4 regions of the Paenibacillus sp. UASWS1643 genome follow, and region 2 is predicted to be linked to each of the others. Evidence: riboswitches for the same ligand, from Rfam matches in the RefSeq annotation. Region 2 holds a riboswitch; each other region holds the start of a gene.

Region 1 (4,216 bases), on a different contig from region 2:
AAGGCTAATGAGCATGATGGGAAGCAGGGAGTATATACCTTTGTTATTCATAAATGAAGTTCCTCATTTCATCGTTTTGATTTGTAGAAAATGGGCAACAGCATGTTAACGACAATGTGACAATGTACTGATTGAAGTTTGCTGCTGAAATTGTACATAAGTATGTTTTGGAAACCGTAATTCCTATACTTAAATCAAGTTTCTCTCGAAGATCATTCAACTTTTCTTTTGCCTCCATTGACGATGACGCTGGATGCTAAACCGTTTCTCCAGCCAGGCAATCAGTACAAACAAAACGATCCCGAGCAGGGATAACAGCACAATAGCTGCAAACATCGCATCCGTGTTCATGTTGCTGGACATGCGGCGGCTGAAGTATCCGAGACCTTTGCTGCCACCGAGCCATTCGCCAATCGTTGCCCCAACCACGCAGTACACCACAGACATCTTTAGCCCCGAGAAAAAAGAGGGAAGTGCAAGTGGAATCTGGAGTTTGCAAAAAATATCCCACTTGCTGGCACCCATGGTGAGCAGCAGTTCACGCTGCTCTGGATCGCCTTGGCGAAGTCCATCGTAGGTACTGACCACAATGGGGAAGAAGGCGATCAGGAACACCACGGCGACTTTGCTCCACAGCGTGTAGCCAAACCATAGGATGAAGACGGGGGACAGGGCAATCAGCGGGATCGTCTGACTGATTACGATGAAGGGATACAAGGCCTTTTCAATCGATCGGTTCATATGCATGCCTGTCGCTAGCGTAATTCCAGTCACTATGGACAAGCCAAAACCAACGACAACCTCCATCAAGGTAGCAGGCAGATGTGTAGCCAGCAGGAGGTAGCGATGCTCATACAGGGAGCTGGCAATCGCCGTTGGGGCTGGAATGATGAAGGAGGGCACCCATCCCATACGCACAATCCATTCCCAGAAGGCAAGCAGCAAGAGCAGGAGCCAAAGAAACAGACCATAACGGGCAAGCCAACGCCTTACGCTATCCTTCATGCAGTCTCCCAAGTTACCTTCTCGCATGCAATTGTTCCTCCAGTCGTCGTCTCATCTGAACGAGCGCCGGTTCGTAGATCATGTCCGAATGTCTTGGACGTGGCAAAGGTACCGTCAAATCCTGTAGCTGTTGGCCCTGGCGCCCCGGGGTTAACAGGATAATCCGATCACTGAGCAGCAGCGCCTCTTCAATGTCATGCGTAATGAACAACACGGTCTTGCCCAGGCCTTCCCACAGTTCCAACAACCAGCGATGCATCTCCCGTTTGGTTAAGGCATCGAGTGCGCCGAATGGTTCATCCAGCAGCATGAGTTGGCCACCTGTCAGCAAAGTACGAAGCAGCGCGACACGCTGGCGCATGCCACCCGACAGCTCGTCTGGGTAAGCATTCGCGTAGCCGGATAGGCCAAATCTGTCGAGCCCAGCCAGAATGTCCGCGCGAATTCTTCCCTTATCCTGCCGTTCTGGAGCAAGTTCAGCGGGGAGCATGCAATTCTCCATGACGGTTCGCCAGGATAACAGGAGGTCCTTTTGTGGCATGTAGGCCACCTGCCCCAGTCGCTTTCCTTCAGGGACCCAAGGAATTTCAATGGTTCCATGGGTTGGCTCAAGCAGGCCTGCCAGCAGCTTGAAAAGGGTGCTTTTACCGGAGCCGCTGGAGCCGATAAGCGAGACGAATTCGCCGTTGGCTACACGCATCGACACATTGGAGAGCACGGGGGAATCCCTTTTTCCCGGGAAAGCGTAGCTCATGTTGTGAATGGTTATGTTATTATCCATCTCGTTTTGTCCCCCCTTGTTATTCCAAATTCAACTTCAAACTGCGGGATCTTTAATTACACCTTCTGATCTGCCCGCAGAACGCGAAAAAGACCCACCCATTTCCGGAGAAATGAGTGGGTCTGTAAGTTCAATTCACATTAAATTTCATTATCAACATGAAAAAATCCGCTTACTGAAAGGCCGCTCCACTTCCCTCCGCTGGTATGATCCAGATCAGGTTCAAAGGGTCCGAATCATTCGATTCGTCTCAGCCGTAAGGCTCCCCTAGTGCAATGTTCAAGATATGCAGTTGTGTGTTCAGCATATATCACATGCAAGTGGAATGTAAAGGGGGCGCTCGGAAAGAATGTGAGTACTGATCTTGGCTTTCTGCGGATTCATAATACGCTTCGTCCAAGACAATTACGACATGGGAGGGAATATGATTGAGTAAACCAAGCAGTCGTGAAAATGGTCCGGTCAGATTATTCGGATTGTACAGCCAGATCATTCGGGTAGAAGCAATAAGCCGTTGCCGGAATTGCTCCAGGTCCCTCTATTCCTCTTACTGGGGCAGGTTTATTTAATCAGATAGATACGGTACAATATCTATTAAATTTCTATATGCTGCTTTCGGAATGTATTAAATGGAAGGGGGAGTGTATATGAAAACGATTGGTCTTATTGGTGGAATGAGCTGGGAGTCATCGTTAGAATATTATCGAATTATTAATGAAGAAGTGAAAAATAAATTGGGAGGACTTCATTCAGCCAAATGCATTTTATATAGCGTGGATTTTGAAGAAATCGAGCGTTATCAAGCTGAAGGTGATTGGGAAAGTGCTGGTGAATTATTAGGGAATGCTGCTCAGTCTTTGGAAAAGGCAGGAGCAGAAATGATTGTAATTTGTACAAATACGATGCATAAAGTGATTAAACATATTGAAGAAAAAGTGCGTTTACCCATTGTACATATTGCTGATTCAACAGCAAATCAAATTCATAAGTCCAAAATAAGTATGGTTGGTTTACTCGGCACAAAATATACGATGGAACAAGACTTTTATAAAAAACGAATTGAATTTAATGGTATTAAGGTTTTGATACCGAATGAAGAGGATAGAAAAGTTATCAATAAAATAATATATGAGGAATTATGTTTAGGGAAAATTGAGCCCTTATCAAGGGATTATTATAAAAAGGTGATCCAAAGGCTAGTTGATGATGGAGCTGAGGGGATCATATTAGGTTGCACCGAAATTGGATTATTAGTAAAAGTAGAGGATTCAGAAGTTCCATTATTTGATACAACACGTATTCATGCGATTGAATCTGTAAATTTGGCACTAGCCAAATCATTTTGACACAACCAGATAAACCAGTTCTCTGATTTACCTCGGCTCATGAACCCGATATAATAGGGATGGCCCGTATAGGCCGGATCACAAAATGCAGGTGGGATTGTTCTCCCTCCTAGGCAGAATGGGGACCCAAGTTGAAAACGTTCAAAAAAGTATATATTGAGATCACGAGTATCTGCAATCTGGCTTGCAGCTTCTGTCCACAGACGCAGCGTGCCAAAGGATTCATTGACCCTGAAGTCTTCAACAATATACTGGAACAAGTTAAACCACACACCAATCATATTTATCTACATGTCAAAGGTGAACCCTTGTTGCATCCCAAAATAGATCTGTTGCTCGATTCCGCACATGAGAAGGGACTCAAGGTGAACATTACAACGAATGGTACACTATTGCCCAAGACTCAGCATAAATTGCTTGGCAAACCGGCACTGCGGCAGATGAATTTCTCCCTGCACAGCTTCGATGGGCATGAAGGTTCAACCGACCGTGACGGATACCTGAGCAACATTTTGTCCTTTGTACACGAGGCCGTTAAGCACAATGTCATCATCTCATTCCGACTGTGGAATCTGACGCAAGATAACTTCACAAATGCTCAGATGAATCGAAATCGGGAGACCCTTGAAGTATTGGAACGTGAGTTCAATCTGGACTTCCGCATTGAGGAAAAAGTAGTTCCAGGCAGCGGGGTCAAAATTGCCCCGAATGTATACCTGAATCAGGACCATGAGTTCCAGTGGCCAAGTCTGGATGCACCTGAAGATGACGGCAAAGGCTTCTGCCATGCATTGCGTGGTCAGGCAGCTGTGCTTGTGGATGGAACGGTGGTTCCATGCTGTCTCGATGGCGAGGGTGTAATTAACCTGGGTAATGTGCACGAGAAGTCATTCTCGGAGATTATTGAGGGTGAGCGAGCGAACAATCTGGTATATGGCTTCTCCAGGCGGGAAGCTGTGGAAGAGTTGTGTCGAAAGTGCGGTTATCGTCAGAGATTTGGAGCCTGACATCTTATATAAGCAAGCTAGGAGCCATTCAGATCACACATTTGGAGACAAATGTAGTGGTCTTTCTTTGTTATCGG
Region 2 (4,216 bases):
TATGGAGATACGTACGGAGTACGGATGACCCACTTAATTGATCAGCGAGATATGCCGAGATCATTCCATACATGGACATGATCAGAACCATGCCAAGATTGTGGGTTCTTTTACTACAACATAAATTTCCAGAGAAAAGACAGTTTGGATAAAGCTGTGATTGCCATTCGTTTGAAAACAGAGCCTTTCTGATTCGTAGATTCTGCTGGATAGTCACCTTTATTCACACGCGTACTGTGTGCACGTTTGATATCCATAGCCTCTGTTAGTTGGTCGGCGAATGCAGAACCAGAAATGACCACAGCAGATTCTGTATTTAGAAAGGCAGATCTGGGATCAAGGTTATACGAACCAACCATGCTGAGGTAATCATCCATAACAAATGATTTGCCGTGTATGGAATAAGGGCCTTGGTATTCATAAATGGCCAGATTGGTATCAAGTAACCGCTTCTTAGAACTTAAGTATCCCGCGAAAGCCAAAGGGTTAGGGGTCTGCTGGATTGAATTGGTTAGCATGACCCATTCTGTTTCTGGATTCATCGACAGATGTACGGCTTTCATCATTTTCTTGGTAGGAATGGCATATGGCGTCTGAAGGTACACTTTCGACTTTGCTTGATTGGCGAAATGAACAAATGCTCTCCACATGATCGGTTCTTTATACAGCCTTTGGATTGGATTGTGAATGAAAGTGACGTGGTCGGAATGAAGAGTTTCTTGAGCCCATTCCTTCGGCAACACTTTAACAAAAGGATCGCTCTGAGCCTGAGCTTTTTTATATAACTGAGCCAGCTGAGCCAGTTCTTTTAACCCTTTTGCATGATGCTGACGTTTTGTATGTTTTTCTGGTTTGGTGAATGGATGGCTCCATAACCGATCTATATATTTTTTCATTTCAACAACCGTGCTGTTCGTATTATGATTTGGATTGTAAACAAGGACATCCCGATCGAATACATAGTCTTTTGGGGGTTGCAATGCCATGTATTTATCACCAATATTTTGGCCGCCAATGATGCCATATGTGTTGTCGACAAGAAGGATCTTGTCATGCAGACGGTTATGCCATGTCCATGGCATAAATATGTGGAGTGGTTCATAATATCTTAATTCCACATTGGGGTGAGCTGCAATGGCATCTGGAATATCACGCAATTCTCCACGCATGCTGTGAAAAATCCCGTCTAAAATGATTCGAACATGAACACCCCGATCAGCTGCATCGAATAAAGCAGCAAAAAAGAGTTTAGATGTTTTTCCTTTTTGAATGGAGTAATAAGCCACGTCGATGCTTGTTTTCGCCTCTCGAATGGTCTGGATTCTCACCTGACCGGATTGAAAGCCGTCCTCCAAGAGCAATACGCGATCTGTTGTACTTCCTTCTGTTATCGATTTTTGCATATCCGTATTTTCAATAGTAGCTGGAGACGGAACCAAAAATAAAAGGTAAGCTGTGAAAAAAACGTAGATACAATAGGACAGAATAATTGCGAATATGATTTTAAGGATCATTCAGTACGCCCCCATTTTTATGTAAAAAGTAATTATTTGTATAGCAGTACTATCTCCTTTTGTATCTAAATTATGTTTTTTAAATAAATCAAGCGACCCCGGTCAAGGTCAAACGGCAAAAGCTGATCACTGAAATAGGAAAAACAGCCCTTATGCGACGAGATATCAAACATCCGATTTGATCTAAGTATTTGTTGGGAGCCTTCCGGATCTTCAGCACTTAGGCTATGACCCACTATCCGATGCTTTTGCACTCAGCCAGATTTCCTTATAGGATTCACCACGATAATTATTGAAAATAACACATCTAAACAGGCTGATATACATATGTATAACGGCCTGTTTGATAAGTTCATACGTGTCCCCATCCAGTTCCTGACTGGACACGAATGGGCCTCTGACCTATAATTACACCTAGTAATGCCCGTAACTTCATAGTTTCCCAGGGGAGTCGGAATTGGCCGGCTGAGAGTGTATCCCACCAAGATACTAACCCTTAGACCTGATCTGGATCATGCCAGCGTAGGAATCGGAGTATATCGAAATGGCACAGCCCTATGCTGAACGCCACCTCTCTAACGCCTGCACGCGTCCCGGATTACGGGACGCTTTTTTAATGTTCTTTTATATAGCCAGAGAGCTAAAAAAAGTGACGTTATCCAGATCTCAACTGGTATAAATCTGTCGATTTATGCAAGATGATTGGATATGAAGCCAAGGAGTACCCCGTGCCAATCGGCCGGACATACCGAAGGAGAGAACCACAGATGAAATGGCGTAAAACGATGGGATTGTTGCTCTTATGCGTGCTTATGGTGACTGTAGCCGCATGTGGTGGCAAAGAAGCTGCCCCAGCTGGTCAGAACGGCAACACAAATACGGAAAGCAGCAACAAAGGTGACACTGCCGCCCTGAAAGATATTAAAGTGGTGCTCGACTGGACACCAAATACGAATCATACCGGCCTGTATGCGGCTGTGGATCAAGGATTTTACAAGGCTGAGGGCTTGAATGTAGAGATTGTACAACCAGGTGCCGGTGGCGCAGATACAATGGTTGCCTCGAATGAAGTGCCTTTTGGCGTAAGTTATCAGGAGAGTGTAACTCAAGCCCGCACACAGGGTGTTCCATTGGTCTCCATTGCAGCAGTTATTCAGCATAATACATCCGGGTTCGCTGCTCCGACGGATCGGAATATCAAGTCACCGAAAGATTTTGAAGGTAAAACCTATGGCGGTTGGGGTTCCCCAGTCGAAGAAGCCGTGATGCAATCCATCATGGAAGGCGACGGAGCCGATGTATCGAAAGTAAAAAACATTAATATGGGTGACGCCGACTTTTTCACCGCAGTAAAACGGGACATTGATTTTGCATGGATTTTCTACGCCTGGACGGGTATTGAAGCCGAACTGCGCGGGGAACCCATCGACATGTTGTATGTGAAGGATTATTCAGATGCATTGGATTACTACACGCCTGTCCTCGTAACAAACGAGCAGACGATTCAGAACGACCCTGAGTTGGTGAAAGCATTCCTGAAAGCCACTTCAGAAGGATATCAATACGCAATTGATCATCCCGAAGACGCAGCGAATATTCTGATCAAGGCCGTACCGGATCTGGATAAGGAATTAGTGTCGGCAAGCCAGAAATGGCTTAGTCCAAAGTACACGGATGATGCCCCACGCTGGGGAGAACAAAAACAGGAAGTGTGGCAGAATTACACCGACTGGATGTTCAGCAAAAAACTGCTGGATGAACAGGTCGACGTGAGCAAGGCATACACAAACGAGTTTTTACCCCAATAAAATTTCTCATATAAAACGAACTTAATATTTACACGAGGACGGAGAGGACAGAAATAACGTGAAAAAGCGAAGCGGTCGCCTTTATCACCGGATTTTCCCTTAGAGAAAGGGAATCAAAAAAATCTGGGGATAACAGCGATTGGAAGGTTATTCTGTCATCGAAGTGGCAAGTGTAACAGTCATTGGTTCATTTTATATATCACGAAAGGAGCCGTGATCTCTCATGGCAAGCACACTACTTAGCATTCAGGTTATTCCGAAAACGCCAAATGGCGAGAACTCTTATCCTTACGTAGATCGCGCCATTGAAGTTATTCAGCAATCCGGCCTAAAATATCAGGTGAACGCGCTCGACACCACAATGGAGGGGGAACTGGAGGAACTGCTGGAGGTTGTCCGTAAAATGCACGAGGTACTCGTGGAGGCTGGCAGTCCAAGCATCATCTCCCAGATCAAAATCGCCCATAGCCCTACTGGCTTAAGCATGGATACCCTGACGGAGAAGTATCGCTAATGCATACCTATTTCAAAAGTGTATGGCCGCCCATTGTGGCGGTTATTCTCTTTATAGCGATATGGCAGGGAGCTGTCTCCCTCTTCCATATTGAGAAATGGATGCTGCCTGCACCGTCCGATATCGCCCGCGAAGCGGCAACTCAGGCCGAACGGCTTGGCATGCACGCTTCCGCAACCATTCAGTTAACGCTTATCGGATTCGCCGCTGGAACAGCGGTCGGATTACTGATTGCAATGGTGCTGCATTTGGTTCCTTTTCTCAAGTCGGCCCTGTACCCTTTACTTATTCTTAGTCAAAATATCCCAACCATCGCGCTCGCGCCGCTCCTGTTAATTTGGTTCGGATTCGGGCTGTTGCCCAAGCTGATTACCATTATC
Region 3 (4,216 bases), on a different contig from region 2:
TGATTGCGCAGGAAGATTGGTACAACTCCATTAACGATACAGGGATTATGGCCTTTATCCAAGGTATAGGTGTGGGTGACCAAAAGATCAACAATTATGCGATCGGTGGAGGCAGACTTGTGAAGAAAACGGCCATAGTAGGTGGGGGAGATCCTTTAACGGGTATCAGGTACTATTATCCCTCCACATGTGGTAATGGTTACCGTGCTGAAGAGGTGTTTACAGACGCAAGACAAGCAGCTGCACAAGGCTATTTCGAATATAAATGCTCTAATCGTTAGGGTAGCCTGTATGACAAAATTATGTAAGAGGTTCTTGAACTGTTTACATTACTTTCAGAAAAGACGGGACCTGTGCTAGAATAGGGTTTCGGAACAATAACAAAAGTAATGTCTAATAGATAGGAGCAACCTCATCTTATGAGTTTATTGTCAGTAGAGAACGTAAGTCACAATTTTGGAGATCGCACGTTATTTAAAAATGTATCGTTTCGTTTACTTGCCGGAGAGCGCGTAGGACTTGTTGGTGCCAATGGTGTGGGTAAATCCACATTAATGAACATCCTTACCGGTAAATTGCTTAAAGATAGTGGAAAAGTGGAATGGACACCTAAGGTCCGTTATGGATATCTGGATCAGCACACGAAGCTTACGCCAGGCAAAACGATTCGTGACGTGCTTAAGGATGCATTCCTTCCGTTGCTTGAATTAGAAAAAGAAATGATGAATATAACGGACCAGATGGCAGATGCAGATCCAGATAAGCTGGAGCAGTTGCTGGAAGAGATGGGCGATATTCAGGAACAACTGGAACAGGGCGACTTTTATCTGATTGACGTAAAAGTGGAAGAAATGGCCAATGGTCTTGGTTTGTCCGCAATTGGTCTTGATCGAGATGTCGCAGCTCTAAGTGGTGGACAACGTACCAAGGTGCTTCTTGCCAAGCTTCTGCTTGAGAAACCTACAGCTCTTTTGCTGGATGAGCCGACCAACTATCTGGATGTAGAGCACATTGAATGGCTGTCACGGTACCTGAAGGACTACCCGCATGCGTTTCTCTTAATCTCCCATGACACGGAATTCATGAATGAAGTCGTAAATGTCATTTATCATTTGGAATTTGCCAAATTAACGAGATATGCAGCGAACTATAACAAGTTCCTTGAGATGGCTGATATGAATAAAGCCCAGCATATTGATGCGTACGAGAAGCAGCAAGAGTACATCAAGAAGCAGGAAGATTTCATTCAGCGTAACAAGGCACGTGCTTCAACTTCAGGTCGAGCGAAGAGCCGGGAGAAACAGCTGGACAGAATTGAACGTATTGATCGTCCAGATGAGGCGGCTAAACCAACGTTCAAATTCAAGGATGCCCGCGCGAGTAGCAAAACGGTCTTTGAGGGTATTGATTTCGAAATTGGATATACGTATCCTTTGCTGCCCAAAATGACGATGACGATTGAACGTGGTGAGAAAATTGCCATCGTAGGTTGTAATGGTGTCGGTAAATCAACGCTGTTGAAAACCATCCTGGGAAAAATATCTCCACTCAGTGGAAAGACCTTTTTGGGAGATTATCTCGAAACGGCCTATTTTGAGCAGGAAGTTCGTGCTGGGAATATCACGCCCATCGAGGATGTCTGGAATGAGTTTTCACATTTGACCCAGAATGAGGTCCGGGGTCATCTCGCTCGCTGTGGATTGAAAAATGAGCACATTACCCGTCCGCTTAACATGCTGAGTGGTGGAGAGCAAGCCAAGGTTCGTTTATGCAAACTCTTGATGCGTGAAAGCAACTGGATTTTATTCGATGAGCCGACAAACCATCTCGATGTCACAGCCAAAGCGGAGTTGCAGCGTGCTTTGCAAGAATTCAAGGGAACGGTGTTACTTGTATCTCATGAACCTGATTTCTACGAGGGTTGGGTTACCAAAACATGGAATGTCGAAGAATGGTCTGAGAAAAACTAGAGATTCAAGACAATGTTTAACAGAAATGACGGTGACAAAAAAATCCGTCTATGGTAACATAGGCTACAACTTCATATGAACACTAGGGGGGCCGCACGATGCGGCTGAGATGGAAGAATGCGATTCCGGACCCTTTGCACCTGATCTGGATCATACCAGCGTAGGGAAGTGGCGAGCGCGTTTCAGTGAATGACGTGAGCAACGGCAATTCGAAAGGATTTCAACCGTCTGCTTAACGAATTGAAACATGCAGTTGCGTGTATAACGTTAAGGCTATAAGGTCTATAGCTTTATTGCACGAAATGAACTGTATGCTTCAGTCAGTCATCTGGTCCTATAATTAACACGCAGCCACCCCCTACGGGAGTGGCTTTTTTGTGTTTTCATAGTATTCCGCCTGGAAGGAGATGAACAGTACGGTAATTTCTCATGAACATGTTCAAGAATCATTTGAATTGCATGTTGTATCTAGGGGTGCAGGGGATCAAGCATCTTTTGTAAAAGCTGCAAAGGACGTTTGGTCTTGGGTGGACTATATTCACATACGAGAAAAACAACTCACATGGCAAGACAAGATTGGTTGGGCTGAAAGTCTGCGTAGCGTTGGCGTTCCATCTTGTCGCATCGTTATCAATGGTTCAGAGCTGCCTTCACAGAATGACATCTATGGCGGTGTACATTGGGGGCAAGATGCGATACGAAATTATAATCCTGCTGTTATAGGCAATGTGCAGCGCCTTCGTCTGGGTGTATCTGTTCATTCAATCGTTGAGGCAAAAATCGCTGAAGAACGGGGAGCCGATTACCTTTTCTTCGGGCATGTCTACACAACCAACAGTAAGCCTGGTCTTGAACCAAGAGGATTATATGCTCTGGCTGAAGTGTGCAGGGGTGTCTCCATTCCTGTCATTGCGATCGGGGGCATTGAGCCGGGAAACATTCAGGCGATTCGCTCTGCAGGCGCACAGGGAGCCGCTGTGATCTCGAATGTATGGGCGAGCGATTCCCCGGATCGGTCGGCTGCATTATTAAGGCAGGCTATCGTTGCTAAAGAAAGTCTGAGGCGCTGAATCAAGGAGATGAGAGGATGAAGAAGATCATTACTGATAAATCGGATAAGTTTCATGCAGAAACGATTATTGTAGGTGGAGGCGTTGTTGGTTGTGCAATCGCATATGAGCTTGCTTCCCGTGGACAGGATGTGCTGTTGCTGGAGCGTTCGGCGATTGCAGGAGGCACTTCATGCGCGGCGGCTGGAATGCTAGCGGCAGATAGTGAGGATTTTGCTCATCCTTTGATGGCTAAGCTTGCCAGGCAGAGTAGACAATTACTTATCGAGCAACAATTGCTAATGGCTACACTCAGTGAGGTAGAGACTGGTCTGCAATGCCAGGGATTCCTAACTCCTTTTCGTTCATACAGTGAATTAAGTAGTTATAAGGACAATCGGAAGTTTGCGTTGTCTACTTCTGCTGATGAGGTGTGGTGGGATCGTTCCGTTGTACAACATGAGGCATCATGGCTCAACAGAGATACGTATGGAGCCTATTACAGACCTTACGAGAGTGAAATACTTCCAGTCCATCTAACGAAGGCATACGCCGAATCCGCTCAAGCATTGGGAGCACGGGTTATGGAGGGCATACAGGATATACGTGTGCAAGCAAACGAACACGGCGTGCAGGGGATCTCCACATCGATCGGTGAGATGAAATGCAAACATGTCATTATAGCGGCTGGATTACAGAGTGAAGAGTTGATGAGACATGTAAATCTGAGCTTGCCTGTGTGGTCGGTGAAAGGTGAAATAGCCGCCGTTCAGTTCTCAGATGAACATGCAGGGTACAGACCTGACAGAACGGTGTATGCAGAGGATATCTATATTGTTCCCAAAGCCAATGGTGAAGTTTGGCTTGGGGCAACCAGTCTGCCAGGCAGAACGGATTTGAACGTTTCTGTACAGGGTGTTCAAAAGCTGCTAACAGCGGCTACCCACTGGGTGCCCGGGATGAAAGAAGCACAATTTATACGAGCGTGGGCAGGCGTAAGACCAGCAACTCCAGATGGATTGCCTTATATAGGTGCTTGCAAGAATATACCCGGGCTGTTCGCCGCCTTTGGGCATTACCGCAACGGTATCTTGCTTAGTGCGATAACAGGCAGGCTTATCGCGGAGTTGCTCGCTGGCAAAAGCTCAGAAGAACTCGGAATTGAGGCGCTGAGTCCGGAGCGATTGAACAGAAAGG
Region 4 (4,216 bases), on a different contig from region 2:
CTTTTTTTGCAAAAATCAGCTGGAAAGCCAATGTGACGAGTCAAACCAACACGGGGATATGGGCGCATATTTCGGATACTCCGGAACGACCGGTGGATATCCTGGCGGGCAAGCCGAGTATTTACGGGTCCCGTTCGCCAATTTTACCCACTTCAAGATTCCCGAAAACTGCGAACAACCTGACGAAAAGCTAAGCTTGATTGCCGATGCCATGACGACAGCATTCTGGAGCGTAGATAACGCCGGTGTAAAGAATGGAGATACGGTCATCGTGCTCGGATGCGGTCCGGTCGGACTCCTGGCCCAGAAATTTTGCTGGCTGAAAGGAGCTAAGCGGGTCATAGCCGTCGACTATGTCGATTACCGCTTAAAGCATGCAAAGCGAACAAACAATGTGGAAATCGTAAACTTCGAACAGGATAAGAATATTGGGAACACTCTCAAGGAAATGACCAAAGGCGGCGCCGATGTTGTTATCGATGCGGTAGGAATGGACGGCAAGATGAGCGATCTTGAATTTCTGGCCAGCGGTATGAAACTGCAAGGCGGCACCATGAGCGCATTTATCATTGCATCTCAGGCGGTCCGCAAAGGCGGCACCATTCAAGTCACTGGGGTATACGGCGGACGTTATAACGGATTCCCGCTCGGAGACATCATGCAGCGAAACGTGAATATTCGTTCCGGACAAGCCCCGGTAATTCACTACATGCCATATATGTACGAGTTGGTTACGTCTGGCAAAGTGGACCCTGGGGACATTGTTACACACGTCATTCCGCTCAGCGAGGCCAAGCGGGGCTATGAAGTGTTCGATACAAAAACGGACGATTGCATTAAAGTCATCTTAAAGCCTTAAATATGAATAGATACATGGGAGGACAATCTGAATGGATTCCACTTACGCTTTGCATGAGATGCTCGAGGTACATGAAATAGCTGCGTTCAAGACGGTTTGCATGACTAAATCCAAGACCATGCAAGCTCTGGTAACCGACCCGGAGCTCAAGCAAATTTTGCAACAAGATGCAACATTATCACAACAGCAGCTTCAGGAGCTCGGTGGAGTGCTGTCTAAAGCGACTGTATAGGAGATAAAAAATGAACCCAATATTAGAACACATGACTGGTCTTAATACGCTGACCGATGACGTGATCGCAATGGATTTTTTGATGAACGCCAAGAGCAGCGTCAGAAACTACGCCATGGCTGTGACCGAATGTGCCACCCCCGAAATCAAGCAAATTTTGATGAAACAGCTCGATGAAGCCATAGACTCTTATGAAAAGATATCAAATTACATGGTGCAGCATGGCCTATACCACCCTTACCATATTGCAGAGCAAATTCAGCTCGATCTGAAAAACATTCAGACTGCTATGAACATACCGTCCTGACACCCTTTTTGATTTTAGCCAAGAGAACAAAATGTTCCTGTATCAAGAATTTCAATAATAATAAAAGGCGGATACAATCCGCCCTTTTTTCGGCATCGTCACGAAACACGCTTATACAACCGTTCCTTTACGTATTCTACTTATTTTCCATCCTCCATGACATCTCCCAAAAATCAAGCTCAAAGCGACTGCACATCACGAAAATATCCTCCATCCGTTGGTACGTTTCCTCGCTACAATCTTCTAATAACTTATCCGTTAACGTCACAAGGGATTGATTGCTGCTGTTGTATTCAGAGGAAGCATATCCTGTGATCCACTCACCATAAAAAGGATGATCAGCTGCACCTGGCTTTTGGGAAAGAACTTGACCAATCTCTGCATAGCTCCATGAGCAGGCCAGAATGGATACAAGTACTTCTGCTATGCCACCCGCATGGGAAACAGAAAGCATATAGTTAGTGTAAGCTGCATTTTTCAGTGCAGGTTTTACCTGAAAAACATGATCCTCTGTAATTCCTAATCGCTCCATATAAGAACGATGAATTTTCATTTCGCCATTCAAGATGTTATCTACGTTTTTACTAAAAAACTGCATCAATTTGGGGTCGTGCGACTTGACGATACCTAGTGCAAATACACGGGCATAATCATACAGGTACAAGTAGTCTTGCAGCAAATAATAACGAAATTGTTCGACCGGTAAGGAACCATCTCCGATTCCTTTAACAAAGGGATGCTCAAGACATTCCTTCCACACAGGCTGTGCTGCCTGATATAGTCTCTCTGAAATAGTCAACATATGTCCCTCCAATTCATAATGTACGTATGTATTTTAAAACAAAAAAACGAAACATCCATAGGATGTTTCGCAGACAAATACACTAAAACAAGGGGGTTCGCATGAGCTACCCAAGTACAGCGTTTCATCGTTGCATCCCTACGTTGGCATTATCCAAATCAGGTAAGGTCGGTTTAACACCCTCTCAGCCGGTTAAGGCTCCCTCGCAAACGGTTGTATGTAGTTGATTGCTTTCTTATCCGCATAAAAGAGAAAATAACATCCATTTAGTATATCAAGGGCTGTTAAATATAGTCAAGGCAGATTGTATCCCCCATAATCAGTTTGAGTGACGTATTTAAATGATGAAAACCATCACAACAATGGTTGAGTTTTAGCCACTGTTATGATGGTTTCTATTCTTGCAACTACTGCCAATGGTTTAATGCCCGTGTTTGTTCTTTCCGACAAAAGTGAGTATTCCGTACTGGGAAGTATTTCTCCAGCTTTCATTGGTCTTATCATTCCATTTGGCTACGTTCTGCTTACCTCCGCCCTGGTTGTCGTCAATTTGGAGCTCGAAACCGAGAACATTTCCTGTTTTGGGCGTCAGTGAATGCAATTGAATTCTGGCTACTACGAGATATCCTTTATTTGTTTTCTTCACAGCACTTACAAGGCGTCCGGGTGAGGCCCCCCCTCTGCACCTTCGCTCTCATTCAACCGTTTTACTTCAAATGGTACAGCCTTATTCCATAGGGCGTCTTTCTTCCCATCAATCTGAACAATCCCTTGCACAGCTTGTGCAGATTTGGCATAGGGACGAGTTGAATCACGTCGTATTTGCTTGTATCTTGCTCCTGAGATTGTGTTCGATCATTCCAGTACAGTGGATTATAAGGTTGTGTCCCATTTGTACCGCCATCAGTCACACGGATATCCAATCCGGCTTCATATTCTGAACCGGCTTGGATACCACCCCATGGAATGGACAATTCAACCTGATATCCGGTTTACCCGAAAGTGAGACGGCTCTCTATGTCAACACAGGCAAGCTGGATTCATCCACGAGTCCCCAGTATGCTTTTTTGGCCTTCAGGGCTGAATCAAACAGCATAGCCTGGTTGTTGTAAGACTTCTCATCTTGGAGTCCCCATAAGGTAACTGAAGAAATGTGATCTTTGTGTTTTTTGTACAAATCCAACATTTCCTTATATCGATGCGCCTGCCTTACCGCAACTTCATCGGACATCTCTTCACCAAATGGAATTCCGCTATCAACATCCAGTTCCGTGATCGGAATATCCAATCCAAGTTCGGCGAACATGTTGATCGTTTTTTCAATTTCCTTGATGGGCGGGGATTCCAGGTTATAGTGAGATTGCAAACCCACACCATCGATGAGCCCTTTCTCTTTCAGTCGTTTGACCAACCGATACATATGCTCTCTTTTCTCAGGGATTTCCGTGAAGTATTCGTTGTAGTATAATTTGACATCCGGATCGGCTGCACGGGCGAATTCATAGGTTTTCTCAATGTAATCCGGACCGATTAGTTCATAAAAGGGACTTTTACGTAAACCGTTGGCATCACCATTGCTATCCGCAATCGCCTCGTTTACCACATCCCAGGCATAGATCTTACCTTTGTATCGGGTCATGACGGTCTCAACATAATCCTGAATCCGGGCAAGTAGTAATTCTCGACTCGCAGGGTTACCCCGAGGATCCTTGAACATCCACTCTGCAGCATCAATATGCCACAACAACGCATGTGCGCGTACGCCCATACCATGTTCCTCGGCGAATTGAACATATTGATCGGCTGCCTCGAACTCATAAACACCTTCGGAAGGAGACATGTACTTCGGTTTCATCTCATAGGTTGCGGTCAAGCTGTTAAAGTGTTTTGTGAGCAGTTGTCCATATGCGCCTTCCAACTGCCAGCGATACATCATCCACATAGAACGATAACGTATCTACGCTATCTTCAGAGATGTAGGGTGTTTCGATGAACAGATTCAATTTAGTGGGGTCA

Evidence for each region. A riboswitch is a leader RNA that binds a small molecule or an ion and turns the genes downstream of it on or off. The one in region 2 is predicted to bind thiamine pyrophosphate.
Region 1: linked by a shared signal. The riboswitch ahead of FE296_RS21965 (ABC transporter ATP-binding protein) and the one ahead of FE296_RS13920 (ABC transporter substrate-binding protein) in region 2 are both predicted to bind thiamine pyrophosphate.
Region 3: linked by a shared signal. The riboswitch ahead of FE296_RS25015 (thiamine phosphate synthase) and the one ahead of FE296_RS13920 (ABC transporter substrate-binding protein) in region 2 are both predicted to bind thiamine pyrophosphate.
Region 4: linked by a shared signal. The riboswitch ahead of tenA (thiaminase II) and the one ahead of FE296_RS13920 (ABC transporter substrate-binding protein) in region 2 are both predicted to bind thiamine pyrophosphate.

The regions. Positions count from the first base shown of each region.
Region 1 is NZ_VXKZ01000113.1:388,956-393,171, reverse strand. It holds gene FE296_RS21975 (ABC transporter substrate-binding protein) at 1-51, opposite strand, end outside; gene FE296_RS21970 (ABC transporter permease) at 217-1,032, opposite strand; gene FE296_RS21965 (ABC transporter ATP-binding protein) at 1,019-1,786, opposite strand; TPP riboswitch at 1,963-2,065, opposite strand; gene FE296_RS32910 (hypothetical protein) at 2,215-2,355, shown strand; gene FE296_RS21960 (aspartate/glutamate racemase family protein) at 2,434-3,132, shown strand; gene FE296_RS21955 (radical SAM/SPASM domain-containing protein) at 3,264-4,139, shown strand.
Region 2 is NZ_VXKZ01000107.1:113,754-117,969, reverse strand. It holds gene FE296_RS13930 (DUF2798 domain-containing protein) at 1-91, opposite strand, end outside; gene FE296_RS13925 (phospholipase D-like domain-containing protein) at 114-1,403, opposite strand; TPP riboswitch at 1,949-2,061, shown strand; gene FE296_RS13920 (ABC transporter substrate-binding protein) at 2,282-3,322, shown strand; gene FE296_RS13915 (thiamine-binding protein) at 3,546-3,836, shown strand; gene FE296_RS13910 (ABC transporter permease) at 3,836-4,216, shown strand, end outside.
Region 3 is NZ_VXKZ01000115.1:80,591-84,806, forward strand. It holds gene FE296_RS25005 (hypothetical protein) at 1-281, shown strand, start outside; gene FE296_RS25010 (ABC-F family ATP-binding cassette domain-containing protein) at 420-1,970, shown strand; TPP riboswitch at 2,045-2,154, shown strand; gene FE296_RS25015 (thiamine phosphate synthase) at 2,378-3,040, shown strand; gene thiO (glycine oxidase ThiO) at 3,058-4,216, shown strand, end outside.
Region 4 is NZ_VXKZ01000115.1:733,238-737,453, forward strand. It holds gene FE296_RS27630 (zinc-dependent alcohol dehydrogenase) at 1-859, shown strand, start outside; gene FE296_RS27635 (hypothetical protein) at 891-1,091, shown strand; gene FE296_RS27640 (spore coat protein) at 1,102-1,398, shown strand; gene tenA (thiaminase II) at 1,535-2,200, opposite strand; TPP riboswitch at 2,318-2,415, opposite strand; partial or broken gene FE296_RS27650 (sugar-binding protein) at 2,622-2,855, opposite strand; partial or broken gene FE296_RS27655 (hypothetical protein) at 2,908-3,180, opposite strand; gene FE296_RS27660 (endo-1,4-beta-xylanase) at 3,216-4,142, opposite strand.